DNA from 3 places in the Streptomyces sp. NPDC087300 genome. Region 2 is predicted to be linked to each of the others. Evidence: riboswitches for the same ligand, from Rfam matches in the RefSeq annotation. Region 2 holds a riboswitch; each other region holds the start of a gene.

Region 1 (4,825 bases), on a different contig from region 2:
CACCCTGCTCGGCAGCACCGCCACCGAGAAGTACGGCACGGACTCCGGGTCCACGTCGGCCAGCCGCCCTGTGCGCTCGCCCGCCATGGTGGCGCGCTCGACGTACCGTGCCTCGTCGAGCCGGCCCGTGCGCTCCAGGGCGCCGCGCACCTTGCCGAAGGTGCGGCCGAGCTTCATCACGACCGCCGAGTCCGTCGCCGCGAGGCGCGCCGCGAGTTCCTCCTCGGGGAGCGTGCCCGGCAGGATCGTGAGGACCTCCTCGGCCTCCACCAGGGGCTCACCGAGCCGGGCGGCCGCCGCGCTGACCGAGGTCACGCCGGGGATCACCTCGGTCGGGTAGCGGTCGGCCAGGCGCTTGTGCATGTGCTGGTAGGAGCCGTAGAAGAGCGGGTCGCCCTCGGCGAGCACGGCGACCGTGCGGCCCGCGTCGAGGTGTGCGGCGAGCCGGGCCGCCGCCGCCTCGTAGAAGTCGTCGAGCGCGCCCCGGTAGCCGCCGGGGTGGTCCGTGCCCTCCGTGGTGACGGGGTAGACCAGCGCCTCCTCGATGTGGTCGGCGCGGATGTGCGCGGCCGCGATCGAGCGGGCGATGGAGCGGCCGTGCCGTGCCGAGTGGTAGGCGACCACGTCGGCGGCGGCGATGACCTCGACGGCGCGCAGCGTCATCAGCGACGGGTCGCCGGGCCCGAGGCCGACGCCGTAGAGCCGTCCCCGCAGGGCGTCTTGGGTGGTTTCGGTGTTCACTCCGCCTCGCTCGCAATCGCGTTGATCGCCGCCGCGGCCATCGCGCTGCCGCCGCGCCGTCCCCGTACGACCAGGTACTCGATCCCCGACGCGTGTCCGGCCAGCGCGTCCTTGGACTCGGCGGCGCCGACGAAGCCGACCGGGATGCCGAGCACGGCGGCCGGGCGCGGGGCGCCCTCCTCGATCATCTCCAGGAGGCGGAAGAGCGCGGTGGGCGCGTTGCCGATGGCGACGACGGAGCCCTCCAGGCGGTCGCGCCAGAGTTCGAGCGCGGCGGCGCTGCGGGTGGTGCCGAGGCGCGCCGCGAGGTCCGGCACGGACGGGTCGGCGAGCGTGCAGATGACCTCGTTGTCCGCGGGCAGCCGCTTGCGCGTGACGCCGCTCGCGACCATGTTCGCGTCGCAGAGGATCGGCGCGCCGCCGCGCAGCGCCGCGCGGGCGTCGGCCACCACCCGGGGGCTGAAGGCGAGGTCGCGCACGAGGTCGACCATCCCGCAGGCGTGGATCATCCGCACCGCGACCTGGCTGACGTCGGCGGGCAGGCCCGCGAGGTCCGCCTCCGCGCGGATGGTGGCAAAGGACTCGCGGTAGATCGCCGCGCCGTCCTTCTCGTAGTCGAACACTGTGCTCTCGCTCATCTCGTGGCCGTTCCGGCCGTCGTGGTCGTCGTGGTCGTGGGGCGTCGTCATGTGCGTGGTCAGGTCGGGTGCGGGGGCGTACGGGCGGTGGTGACCGCCTCCGTCACGGTGGCGCCCGCCACGGGCACGACCGAGCCGCCGGTGCGCAGGGTCACCTCGTAGCGGCCGTCCGCCGTGGCGAGGACGTCCACCCAGTCGCCGTGCGGATGCCCGCACCGGCGCTCGCAGCCCGACCAGTGGACGGGGAGTCCGGCGCGGCCGGGCACGGCGTCCGCGCGGACGTCGGCGAGCGACTTGGCGCAGCCGGGCCGCCCGGTGCAGGCGCCGACGCCGAGCCAGGGCGACGCGGGCTCGGTCACGAACCCGGCGTCGGCGAGGACCCGAAGGCGCTCCCGCGCGGCCTCGTCGGTGAACCCGGGCACGACGAATCCGCGCCAGGGCGTGACCCGTACCTCGTCGCCGGGCGCGGGCAGCAGCGCGCGCAGCTGGGCCGCGCTCACCCGTCCCAGCGGGGCCGTGACCAGCACGGCACCGCCGAGGACGCCGGGAGGCGGCGGGCCCTGAACCGTCGTCCCCGCGACCGGTGCCGGGGCCGCGGCCGCCGTCGCAGGAACGCCCGCGTCCGCCAGCGCCCGCGCCACCTCGACGGCCCGCCCGGCCGGCAGCTCGGCCACCCGCCAGGCGCCGTTGCCCGCCGCCAGCGCGGCCGTGCGGAACGCCCCGGCCGCGGCCAGCGCGGCACGGGGAGCCTCGGCGCCCGGCACCCGGAACGTGGCGGCGCCGAGCCGAAGCAGCGCCGTGCCCGCCGATTCTGCGATCAAGGTCACATCGGCGCCGAGCCCCGCCACGTCCCCGCGCCCGTCGTCGGCGGCGAACAGGAAGCGGCCGGAGAGCTCCGCGGTCCACTCCTCGGCGCAGAGGAGTCCGTCCAGCTCACGGGCCCACAACTGCACGTCGGCGTGGCCGAGTCCGTCGATTCCGGCCAGCGGCGACGCCACCACGTTGCGGACGCGCTCGTGCCGTTCGGAGGGGAGCAGGCCCGCGTCCGAGAGGAGCGCCGAGAGTGCGCCGCCGCAGGTCTCGCCGAGGCCGCGCAGCTCGACGTTGCCGCGTGAGGTGATGCTGAGGTGACCGTCCGCGAGCCGCTCGGCGGCGGTGGCCAGGACGTCGACCTGACGGGACGTCAAGAGGCCGCCGGGCAGCCGGAGTCGGGCCAGGCCGCCGTCGTCGGCGCGGTGCAGGCGGAGGGCTCCGGGGCAGGCGTCGCCCCGGTCGCGTATGAGGGATTCGCCCTGTTGTGTGGAGGTTGCTCGGGTGGGCGGCATGGCGGCGAGCATACCCACGCGGATCCGGCGGGGCGCCTCCCGATACCGGCCGTCCTGGCAGGTGGCCGCCCACCGCGACCTGGGCAGGACTTACTATGCAGGCGGCGGACCGCCAGGTCCGTCGACGCCAGCGACGGCGTGGGTCCACCAGGACCCGATGGAGGAAGCCCGGTGCGAATCCGGCGCGGTCCCGCCACTGTGAGCCCCACCGACGTGGGGTGAGCCAGGAACTCCTGCCGTCCAACACGACCACCCGGGGCGCGGACACCCCGAGGAAGGCCTGCGCCCGCATGCTTCTGCTGCTGTCGACCTCCGACACCGACCTGCTCAGCGCCCGTGCTGCGGGGGGTCCCGTCGACTACCGGTTCGCCAACCCATCGCGCCTCGACCTGGCCGAGCTTCCCGCGCTCCTGGACGGCGCCGACCTCGTCGTCGTACGCCTCCTCGGCGGTGTCCGCGCCTGGCAGGACGGCCTCGACCAGCTGACCGCGAGCGGCCTGCCCGTCGTCGTGCTCACCGGTGAACAGGCCCCCGACGCCCAGCTGATGGCCTCCTCCACCGTGCCGGTCGGCATCGCCGCGGAGGCCCACGCCTACCTGGCGCACGGCGGCCCAGCCAACCTGGAGCAGCTGGCCCGCTTCCTCTCCGACACCGTGCTGCTCACGGGCCACGGCTTCGAGCCGCCCGCGCCCGCCCCCTCCTGGGGCCCGCTCGAGCGCACCGCCCGCGCCGTCGAGGGCCCGACCGTCGCGGTGCTCTACTACCGCGCCCACCACATGAGCGGCAACACCGCGTTCGTGGACGCCCTGTGCGGCGCCATCGAAGACGCGGGCGCCCGCCCGCTGCCGCTGTACGTGGCCTCGCTGCGCGCCCCCGAGCCGGAGCTCATCGAGGAGCTGCGCGCCGCCGACACCATCGTGACCACCGTGCTCGCCGCGGGCGGCACCAAGCCCGCGGAGGCGTCGGCGGGCGGTGACGACGAGTCCTGGGACGCGGGCGCGCTCACCGGCCTCGACGTGCCGATCCTCCAGGCGCTCTGCCTGACCGGGTCCCGCGCGGCCTGGGAGGAGAACGACGAGGGCGTGTCGCCGCTGGACGCCGCGAGCCAGATCGCGGTGCCGGAGTTCGACGGCCGCCTGATCACCGTGCCGTTCTCGTTCAAGGAGATCGACGAGGACGGGCTCCCGGCCTATGTGGCCGACGCCGAGCGCGCGGCCCGGGTCGCCGGAATCGCCGTACGGCACGCCCGTCTGAAGCACATCCCGGCCGCCGACAAGCGCCTCGCCCTGGTGCTCTCCGCCTACCCGACCAAGCACTCCCGGATCGGCAACGCGGTGGGTCTGGACACCCCCGCGTCCGCCGTCGCGCTGCTGCGCAGGCTCATCGGCGAGGGCTACGACTTCGGGGCCACCGAAGAGATCCCCGGTCTCGTGTCCGGCGACGGCGACGAGCTGATCCGCGCGCTGATCGACGCGGGCGGGCACGACCAGGAGTGGCTCACCGAGGAGCAGCTGGCCGCCAACCCGGTCCGCATCCCGGCCGCCGACTACAAGCGCTGGTACGCGACGCTCCCCGCCGAGCTGCGCGAGTCGGTCGAGCGGCACTGGGGTCCGCCGCCGGGCGAGATGTTCCTCGACAAGTCCCGGGTGGGCAACGGCGGCGACCCCGAGGGCGACATCGTGCTGGCCGCCCTGCGCCGCGGCAACCTGCTGATCCTCATCCAGCCGCCGCGCGGCTTCGGCGAGAACCCGATCGCGATCTACCACGACCCCGATCTGCCGCCCTCGCACCACTACTTGGCGGCGTACCGCTGGATCGCCGCGTCCGCGACGGACGGCGGTTTCGGCGCCGACGCGATGATCCACCTCGGCAAGCACGGCAACCTGGAGTGGCTGCCGGGCAAGAACGCGGGCCTGTCGGCCGCCTGCGGTCCCGACGCCGCGCTCGGCGATCTGCCGCTTATCTACCCCTTCCTGGTCAACGACCCGGGCGAGGGCACCCAGGCCAAGCGCCGCGTGCACGCCACGCTCATCGACCACCTGGTGCCGCCGATGGCCCGCGCCGACTCCTACGGCGACATCGCGCGCCTGGAGCAACTCCTGGACGAGTACGCCCAGATCA
Region 2 (4,825 bases):
AGGATCAGCACGCGGGGGCGCATCGCGACGGCGCCCGCGATGGCCGTGCGCTTGCGCTGACCGTAGGAGAGCAGATGGGTGGGGCGGTCGGCGAGGTCCGTGATGTCGAGCGCGGCGAGCGCCTCGGCGACGCGCGCGCGGACCTCCGTATCGGGCAGCCCCAGGTTCAACGGGCCGAAGGACACGTCCTGTTCGACCGAGGCGGCGAAGAGCTGGTCGTCCGGGTCCTGCACCACCAGCTGGACCGTGGTGCGCAGCCGGGTCAGGCCCTTGCGGTCGTACGACACGGGGGAGCCCTGGAGCGTCAGGCCGCCCGACGCCGGGCGCAGTCCGCCGCTGAGCAGCCGCATCAGGGTGGTCTTGCCGCTGCCGTTGCGGCCGAGCAGCGCGAGCGCGCGGCCCTCGACGACGTCGAAGTCCAGACCGCTGAGGACGGTCGGGCCCTCTTCGTAGGCGTAGGAGACGCCGCGCAGCGCGACCAGGGACGCGCCGCCCGGGTCGCGGGGAGCGCCGGGCTCGCTCATGGCAGGAACCTTTCCAGTACGAGGGTGAGGGCCGTCAGGGCCACCAGCAGGGCCGCGCTCGCCGTCACGAAGCGGTGCGAGACCCGGGCCTCGGGCACCAGGACGCGCAGGGTGCCGTCGTAGCCGCGCCCGGCGAGCCCGGCTTGGAGACGCCCCGCACGGTCGAAGGCCCGCACGAACGCGGTGGCGCCGAGACCGCCGAGCGAGCGCCAGGTGGCGGCCCGCGTGGTGTGGCCGAGGCGGGCCGCCTGCGCCTGCCGGATCCGGCCCATCGAGTCCAGGAGCAGGAAACTCATCCGGTACGTCACGAGCGCCACGTCGACGACCGGCGCGGGCACCCCGGCCTTGACGAGCCGGGGCAGCAGGTCCGACATCGGCGTCGTGAAGGCGAACAGGAGTACCCCGAGCGAGGCCGCCGACGTCCGCAGGAGCAGACCGCCCGCGCGCGCCGGGCCGCCGTCGGCGAGCGTGAGGAAACCGTCGGGCCCGCCGACCTGCACCAGCAGGGTCAGGGCCCCGGTCACGCAGAAGCCGAGCGGCACCCGGTAGGCGCGCCACAGTTTGCGCGGCGGCACACCGGCCGGTCCGAGCAGTACCGCGAGCGCGGCGGTGAGCACCAGGGCGGCGCCGGGCCAGGGCGGAAGGGAGATGGCGAGCACGGTGAGGCCGAGCCCGAGCACGGCCTTGTCCACGGGATGGCGGCGGCGCCAGCGACTGCTGTGCGCCGCCGCGTCGATGGGCAGCACGCGGGGTCAGACCTCTTCGGTCCCGGGGCGCACGCCCTGCGCCTCGCCTTGCGTGTTCGTACGCTCCGCACCCTGACGGCGCCCCTTGCGCAGCCCGAAGTAGTACGCGAGCACGCCCGCGCCGAGGGCCGCCTGCAAGGCGAAGAGCGCCGACTCGACCTCGCCCGAAGGCGGCTCGTACAGGGGCGAGAACCAGGGCTTGTAGTCCGGCTTGATCTCCGTGATCGCGGTCTCGGCCTGGGCGTCGGCCCCCGCGAACGGCTCTTCCTTGTCGTCGCCGAGCCCGAGCACCAGGGGCAGCACCGCGAGCGCGGCCACGATGACGAGCAGCAGTGTGTTGATCTTCGCGTTCCGGCTCATCAGGCGTTGGCCTCCGTCTCGGCCTTGGCGGCCGCGGCCGGCTTCTTGGGGGACAGCAGGACACCGAGCCGGGTCAGCTCGCCCTTGCTGGACTGCACGAGCAGGCGCATCACCACGACGGTGAGCAGGCCCTCGCTGACGGCCAGCGGGATCTGGGTGACCGCGAAGATGCCGCCGAACTTGCCGAGCGCGCCGATGAACCCGCTGCTGGGGTCGGGGAAGGCCAGGGCCAGCTGGACGCTGGTGACGCAGTACGTGGAGAGGTCGGCGACGAAGGCGCCGAAGAACACGGCGACCATCAGCGGCACGTCGTACCGCTTGAGGAGCCGGTAGACGGCATATCCGGCCCAGGGCCCGACGATTGCCATCGAGAAGACGTTGGCACCGAGCGTGGTGAGGCCGCCGTGGGCGAGCAGCAGGGCCTGGAACAGGAGCGTGATGGTGCCGAGCACCGTCATGATCGGCGGCCGGAACAGGATGGCGCCGAGCCCCGTCCCCGTGGGGTGCGAGCAACTGCCCGTCACCGAGGGGATCTTCAGGGCGGATAGGACAAAGGTGAAGGCTCCGGAGGCGCCGAGGAGCAGGGTGCTCTCCGGGTGCTCCTTGACTTCACGGGTCAGGGAGCGGACTCCGTGGACGACGAACGGCGCGGACGCTACGCCCCAGGCGATCGCGTGCGCCGGTGGGAGGAAACCCTCGGCTATGTGCATGGCTCGGCAGACCCTCTCCAGCACCTCGTGGATGGACAACGCGCCCTGGCCGGTCTCCTGGCTGACGGGTCGTACCGACCTGACTCCGCCTTCCCGGGCGCGTGCGCGCCCAGTGGCTGCCGCGAGGGCTGGAGCCGGACTTCCCGATCACAGTGGCGAGGGCCGCACCGGCATCACACCGGATTTCCCGTTCACCAAGGCGTCGTGACAGTAGTCCGCAACTGATCAAACTGACAACCTGCGCACGGGGGAGCCGTGGGGGCGCACGCAAGCGCACACTCCCATGGCGTACGCCCCGCGCTCACCCCTGCTCGTACACGTGGAACCCGCGGCCCGACTTCCGGCCGAGCAGCCCCGCCTCGACCATCCGCTGGAGCAGCGGAGGCGGTGCGTAGAGCGGTTCCTTGAACTCGTCGTAGAGCGATTCGGCGATGGACGCGACGGTGTCGAGCCCGATCAGATCGGCGAGCCTGAGCGGGCCCATCGGGTGGGCGCAGCCCAGCTCCATCCCGGCGTCCACGTCCGTGGCGGTGGCGAATCCCGACTCCGCGAGACGGATCGCGGACAGCAGGTACGGGACGAGGAGCGCGTTGACGACGAAGCCCGCGCGGTCCTGGGAGCGCACCACGGTCTTGCCGAGGACATCGGTGACGAACTCCTCCGCCGCGGCCACCACCCGGGACGAGGTGTGCAGGGAGGCGATCACCTCGACGAGCGGCAGCACGGGCACCGGGTTGAAGAAGTGCAGACCCAGGACGCGGTCCGCGCGGTGGGTGGCCATGCCCAGGCGCATCACGGGCACCGACGAGGTGTTGGTGGCCAGGATGGCGTCCGGATCCTCGACGATCTTGTCGAGCGCGGCGAACACCTCCGTCTTGACCGAGGTGCTCTCCACGACCGCCTCGACCACGAGTTGACGGTCCGCCAGCTCGTCGAGACCGCCCGTGAAGACGATCCGGGCCAGGGCGTCCTCGGCCGAGAGGCGGTCCAACTTGCCGCGCTGTACGGCACGTTCGAGCGAGACGGCGACCCGCTCACGGGCCGCGCCCGCCGCGACGGCGTCCGCCTCGCAGACGACGGTGTCGAGCCCGGCCCGCGCGCAGACCTCCGCGATGCCGGCCCCCATCTGACCGCCGCCCACGACGCCGACGCGGGTGATGCGGGGACGTGTGGCGCTCATGCGAGGGCCTCCGCCTTGAAGGTCAGGTGCCGGGCGTACGCGTCGGTGGTGAAGAAGGCGGGCAACTCCCGCTCCAGCGCCGTGCGTTCGAAGAGGGCGACGACCTCGTCGACCCGCGCCCAGGGGTACTCCTTGCCGAGAGCCGCGGCCTCGTCCGCGACGATCTCGCGCACCGTCTCCCCGCTGACCAGACCGTGCCGCAGCCACTGCCAGATCTGCACGCGGGCGATCTCGGCGGTCGCCGCGTCCTCCATCAGGCCGCCCAGCGCCACGGCGCCCTGCCCGCGCAGCCACGCGTCGAAGTAGCGCAGCGCGACGGCGACGTTGGCGCGCACGCCCTCCTGGGTGGGCCGCCCGCTCGTACGGCGTACGGAGAGGAGCTCCGCGGCCGTGACCTCGACGTCGTCGCGGGTGCGTTCGAGCTGATGGGGACGGTCGCCGAGCACCTCGTCGAAGACCGCACGGCAGACGGGGACCAGGCCGGGATGGGCGACCCACGAGCCGTCGAAGCCGTCCTCGGCCTCGCGCTCCTTGTCGAGCCCGACCTTGCTGCGCGCGGCCTCGTCGGCCGCCGCGTCCCTGCCCGGCACCTGGGCCGCCATGCCGCCGATCGCGTGGGCGCCGCGCCGGTGGCAGGTGCGCACCAGGAGTTCGGTGTAGGCCCGCATGAAGGGGGCGGTCATGGTGACCTTGGCGCGGTCGGGGAGCACGAAGTCGGGCCGGTGGCCGAGGTTCTTGATCAGGCTGAACAGATAGTCCCAGCGGCCCGCGTTCAACCCGGCCGAGTGCGCGCGCAGTTCGTAGAGGATCTCCTCCATCTCGAAGGCCGCAGTGAGCGTCTCGATCAGGACGGTGGCACGGACCGTGCCGCGCGGAATGCCCAGCAGGTCCTGGGCGAGCACGAAGACGTCGTTCCAGAGCCTGGCCTCGTAGCGGTTCTCCAGCTTGGGCAGATAGAAGTACGGGCCGCGCCCGGCCTCGATCTGCCGCCGCGCGCAGTGGAAGAAGTACAGGCCGAAGTCGACCAGGGCGGCGGGGACCGGCCGCTCGTCGACGACCAGGTGCTTCTCGACGAGGTGCCAGCCGCGCGGCCGTACGACGACGGTGGCGAGCTCGTCGTCCTCGCGCAGCCGGTACTCCTTGCCCTCGGGCGTCGTGAAGTCGATGCGCCGCTCGACGGCGTCCAGCAGGGTCAGCTGCCCGCCGATCACGTTCTCCCAGGTGGGCGACGTGGCGTCCTCGAAGTCGGCCATCCACACGCGGGCACCGGAGTTGAGCGCGTTGACGGCCATCCGGCGCTCCGGA
Region 3 (4,825 bases), on a different contig from region 2:
CCATGACGCGCTTGCCCGCGCCGACGGATCCGGTGAAGGAGATCTTGTCGACGCCGGGGTGCGCGACGAGGTACTCGCTGACCTCGCGGTCCGCGGAGATGACGGAGAGCACGCCAGGCGGCAGCCCGGCGTCGGCGGCTATCTCGGCGAGGATGTAGGCGTCGAGGGGCGCCTCCGGCGAGGTCTTGAGGATCACCGGGCAGCCCGCGAGCAGCGCGGGGGCGAGCTTGGCGGCGGCGGTGAACTGCGGGACGTTCCAGGGCACGACGGCGGCGACCACGCCCACCGGCTGGCGCCGCACGAGCAGTTTGCCGAGGACTCCGTCGCGCGCCTCCTCGTAGGTGAAGTCGCGGGCGACGGTGAGGGCCGCGTCCCACGCCATCATCGCGGCGAGCGCCTGCACCATCACGCTGGAGGTGTACGGGGTGCCGTTCTCCGTGCTGATGACCCGGGCGATCTCCTCGTGGCGTACGGCGATCCCGTCCTTGATCCGGGTGACGACCGCGATCCGTTCGTCCAGGGTCATGCGCGGCCAGGGCCCGTCGTCGAACGCCCGGCGGGCGGTGGCGACGGCGCGGTCCACGTCGGCGGGGGCCGCGTGCGGCACGCGGGCGAAGACCTTTCCGGTGTGCGGGGAGACGACGTCGATGACGCCCTTGCCGAGCGGGTCCACCAACTCCCCGCCGATGAACAGCTGTCCGTGTTCCACGAGCTCGGTCATGGCTGACTGCCTCCTGCGGAGCGCTTTCTGACACCGTTTCAGAACTGATACCAGTTCTAGTTGGAGGAGTCCACGGACCGGACGCGCAACCGGCCGCCGATTCGGTCGACTTGGGCGACCATTGAAACTAGTTCTAGTTATAGTGGCGGCACCCGGCGACGAGAGACGCGGCACCCGGCGACAGAGACGAGGCCCCATGACCCCGCAGGTGACCGACCCGCCGGTGATCGAGCACGGCGGCGGCGTCTGGAGCATCAAGGTCCCGATCCCCGACAACCCCCTCGGCTTCACCCTCGTCCACCTCCTGGCGACCGACCGCGGCCCGGTCCTCGTCGACACCGGCTGGGACGACCCCACGTCCTGGGACACCCTGACCGCGGGACTCGCCCGGTGCGGCGTCGCCGTCGGGGACGTGCACGGCGTGGTCATCACCCACCACCACCCCGACCACCACGGTCTGTCCGCGAAGGTCCGCGACGCATCGGGCGCGTGGATCGCGATGCACGCGGCCGACGCCTCCGTGGTGCGCCGCACCCGCGCCAACCCGCCCGGCCGCTGGTACGCCTACATGGCCGCCAAGCTGACGGCGGCCGGCGCGCCCGCCGAGCACGTCGCCCCGCTGGTCCGCGCCGCCGAGGAGGGCCGCCCCAGGAAACTGCCGGGACTCGACCCCGCGCTGCCCGACCGCGACATCGCCCCCGGCGAGCTCCTCGACCTCGCGGGCCGCAGGCTGCGCGCGATCTGGACCCCTGGCCACACCCCCGGCCACGTCTGCCTGCACCTGGAGGAGGACCACCCCGCCCGGCTGCGGGGCAACGGCCGCCTCTTCTCCGGCGACCACCTGCTGCCCGGCATCAGCCCGCACATCGGCCTGTACGAGGACCCCGACGACGCCACGGTCACCGATCCCCTCGGCGACTACCTCGACTCCCTGGAGCGGGTCGCCCGCCTCGACCCGGCCGAGATCCTCCCCGCCCACCAGCACGCCTTCACCGACGCCCCCGCCCGCGTCGGCGCGCTCATCGCCCACCACGAGGAGCGCCTGACCGGACTGCACGCCCTGCTCGCCGAACCCCGCACCGCCTGGCAGCTCGCCGAGCGGATGGAGTGGAACCGGCCCTGGGCCGACATCCCCTACGGCTCGCGCAACATCGCGGTGTCGGAAGCGGAGGCCCATGTGCGGCGCCTGGTGAAGCTGGGCCGCGCCGAGGTCGTGCCCGGCGGCGACCCGGTCACCTACGTGGCGGTGTGACACCCCGGGGCGGCCGGTGCGCCGCCCCCGCCGCCCGGCCCCGCCCCGTACGGGCCGGTAGAGTGGGCGAGTCGTCCTCACGCCCGTACAGGGGGAAGCCGGTGCGAATCCGGCGCTGACCCGCAGCCGTATGACCGCCTTGGCGGAGAGCCGGAATGCCCGGTGCGGAACGTGACCGGCTCGCTTCATCGGACCCCCCGATGAGCGGCACCGTCGAGGTATACGGAGCCGGAGCCGCCCGGAAGCCGTGCTCGCAACGGTCCGTGCCGCCCCGCTCCCCGCAGGGAGAGGCAACCCGCCGCATCATGAACGTTCGCCACAGCGCAGCGGTCCTGGCCGCCGCCGTAGCCGTGTTCGGCTCCGCCGCCGCACCGGCCGCTTTCGCGGACGACGCGAAGCCGTCGCCCTCCACCGCGCTCCCCTCGGGCCTCTACGGCAAGAGCGACCCCAAGTTCGACGGCGTCTTCCGGCAGTCGTACGCCCTGCTCGCCCAGCACACGGAGGGCGTCAAGCCCGCCGCGAAGGCCGTCGACTGGCTGACCGGGCAGCAGTGCGCGAGCGGCGGTTACGCGGCCTACCGCGCGGACGCGAGCGCGCCGTGCGACTCCAAGACCATGGTCGACAGCAACTCCACCGCGGCCGCCGTGCAGGCGCTCGCCGCGCTCGGCGGCGAGAAGAAGACGGTCGGCAAGAGCGTCGAGTGGCTGAAGTCCGTACAGAACACGGACGGGGGCTGGGGCTACAACCCGGGCCTGCCCACCGACGCCAACTCCACCGGCATCGTGATCGGCGCCCTCGTCTCGGCGGGTGAGAACCCCGCGGACGTGAAGTCCAAGGACGGCAAGTCCGCCTACGACGCGCTGCCCGAGCTCGCCATGGACTGCGGCAAGGACGGCGGCGCCTTCGGTCTCGCCGACCCCAAGTCCGGCAAGCTCTCGCCGAACGCCGACGCCACCGCCGCCGGTGTGCTGGGCGGCCTCGGCAAGGGTCTCGTGGTGTCGCAGCCCAAGAAGGGCCAGCCCACGAACCCCAAGTGCGCGAAGCCCGAGAACGTGACGCAGGCCGCGAGCAACGGCGTCGGCTATCTCCTCGACACCCTCGGCAAGACCGACGACCACCTGATGTCCTCGATGCCGGGCGCCGACGACCAGCCCGACTTCGGCAACACCGCCGACGCGGTGCTCGCGCTCGCCGCCGCAGGTGAGAAGGACCAGGCGAAGAAGTCCGCCGAGTGGCTCTCGAAGAACTCCGCGGACTGGGCCAAGCAGTCCGGTCCCGCCGCCTACTCGCAGCTGGTCTTCGCCGCCAACGCGGCCGGGATGGACGCCCGTGACTTCGGCGGCGCCGACCTCGTCAAGCAGCTGAACGCCACGGGCCCGGCGCCGGAGACCGCGTCGAAGTCCCCGTCCGCCGACTCGGACGAGGAGAAGAAGGACGACGGCGGCGGCGTCAGCGTCTGGTGGATCATCGGCGTCGGCATGGTCGCCGGCATCGGCATCGGCTTCCTCTACAGCGGCAACCGCAAGAAGAAGCAGCCGTGACCGCGGGCCGTGCGCGGCGCGGGCACCGGGCGGTCGTGGCGTTCCTCGCCACGCTGCTCTGCACCCTCGGCGTCCTCGCCGCCGCGCCCGCCCAGGCCGCCGGCTACCGCTACTGGTCGTTCTGGGAGCGTTCCGGCGACAGCTGGACCTACGCCACCCAGGGCCCGGGTACCGCGAAGCCCGACGACGGCGACGTACAAGGCTTCCGCTTCTCGGTCTCCGAGGACACCAAGGACTCGGCGAAGCCGCGCGGCGCGGCCGGCTTCGAGGACATCTGCGCCGACAGGCCCGCCAAGGACGGCCGCAAGCGGGTCGCCCTGGTCATCGACTTCGGCCTGGCCGAGGACGCGCCCAAGGGCGAGCGGCCGCCCGCCGCGCGCACGGCCTGCGCGCAGGTCGCCGAGGACGCCACCAGCGCCGAGGCCCTCGCCGCGGTCGCCAAGCCGCTGCGCTACGACAGCAACGCCCTGCTCTGCGCCATCTCCGGCTACCCGAAGTCGGGCTGCGGCGACCAGGTCTCCGGCGACGGCACGTCGAAGAAGGACCAGGCAGGTCAGGCCGACGGTGACAAGGGGGGCGACGGCGGCCCCTCGGTCGGTCTGATCGCCGGGATCGCCGCCGTCGTGGTGCTGGGCGGTGCCGCGCTGTGGCAGGCCCGCCGCCGTCGCGGCTGACGCGGGCCCGGACAGCACGATGACGGACCACGGCAGCCGCACGCCCACCGCCCTCGGGTGGCGCCTCGCCCCCGAGGCGCACCGGAGCAACGCCCTGCACCCGGGCGCCTGGTGGATCTGGGCGCTCGGCCTCGGCACGGCCGCCTCGCGCACCACCAATCCGCTCCTGATCGGCCTGCTGATCGGCGTCGCGGGCTATGTGGTGGCGGCGCGGCGTACGTCCGCTCCGTGGGCGAAGTCGTACGGCGCCTTCGTGAAGCTCGGCCTGGTCGTGATCGGGATCAGGCTCGTCTTCGCGATCGTGCTCGGCTCGCCGATCCCCGGCACACACACCCTCTTCACGCTGCCCGAGGTGCCGCTGCCCGACTGGGCCAAGGGCGTCCGGATCGGCGGCCGGGTCACGGCCGAGGGGCTGCTCTTCGCGCTGTACGACGGCATCAGGCTCGCGGGCCTGCTGATCTGCGTCGGCGCCGCGAACGCGCTGGCCAGCCCGGCGCGGCTGCTCAAGTCGCTGCCGGGCGCGCTCTACGAGGCCGGGGTCGCCGTCGTGGTGGCGATGACGTTCGCGCCCAACCTGATCACCGACGTACAGCGGCTGCGGGCCGCGCGCCGACTGCGCGGGCGCCCCGACAGAGGA

What was found. Region 2 has a riboswitch for cobalamin ahead of ACIO9J_RS22175 (energy-coupling factor ABC transporter permease). Riboswitches for the same ligand answer to the same signal wherever they lie in the genome.
Region 1: another riboswitch for cobalamin. It lies ahead of cobN (cobaltochelatase subunit CobN); the one in region 2 lies ahead of ACIO9J_RS22175 (energy-coupling factor ABC transporter permease).
Region 3: another riboswitch for cobalamin. It lies ahead of ACIO9J_RS18430 (prenyltransferase/squalene oxidase repeat-containing protein); the one in region 2 lies ahead of ACIO9J_RS22175 (energy-coupling factor ABC transporter permease).

Annotation. Positions count from the first base shown of each region.
Region 1 covers NZ_JBIUYI010000010.1:299,365-304,189, reverse strand. Annotated here, with positions in the region: gene ACIO9J_RS35770 (precorrin-2 C(20)-methyltransferase) at 1-714, opposite strand, end outside; gene ACIO9J_RS35765 (precorrin-8X methylmutase) at 738-1,364, opposite strand; gene ACIO9J_RS35760 (cobalamin biosynthesis protein CobG) at 1,439-2,716, opposite strand; cobalamin riboswitch at 2,822-2,960, shown strand; gene cobN (cobaltochelatase subunit CobN) at 2,995-4,825, shown strand, end outside.
Region 2 covers NZ_JBIUYI010000005.1:421,342-426,166, forward strand. Annotated here, with positions in the region: gene ACIO9J_RS22160 (energy-coupling factor ABC transporter ATP-binding protein) at 1-524, opposite strand, end outside; gene cbiQ (cobalt ECF transporter T component CbiQ) at 521-1,270, opposite strand; gene ACIO9J_RS22170 (energy-coupling factor ABC transporter substrate-binding protein) at 1,277-1,630, opposite strand; gene ACIO9J_RS22175 (energy-coupling factor ABC transporter permease) at 1,630-2,340, opposite strand; cobalamin riboswitch at 2,370-2,554, opposite strand; gene ACIO9J_RS22180 (3-hydroxybutyryl-CoA dehydrogenase) at 2,642-3,520, opposite strand; gene aceB (malate synthase A) at 3,517-4,825, opposite strand, start outside.
Region 3 covers NZ_JBIUYI010000004.1:582,051-586,875, reverse strand. Annotated here, with positions in the region: gene ACIO9J_RS18440 (aldehyde dehydrogenase) at 1-721, opposite strand, end outside; gene ACIO9J_RS18435 (MBL fold metallo-hydrolase) at 918-1,973, shown strand; cobalamin riboswitch at 2,031-2,155, shown strand; gene ACIO9J_RS18430 (prenyltransferase/squalene oxidase repeat-containing protein) at 2,279-3,514, shown strand; gene ACIO9J_RS18425 (SCO2322 family protein) at 3,511-4,188, shown strand; gene ACIO9J_RS18420 (energy-coupling factor transporter transmembrane component T) at 4,208-4,825, shown strand, end outside.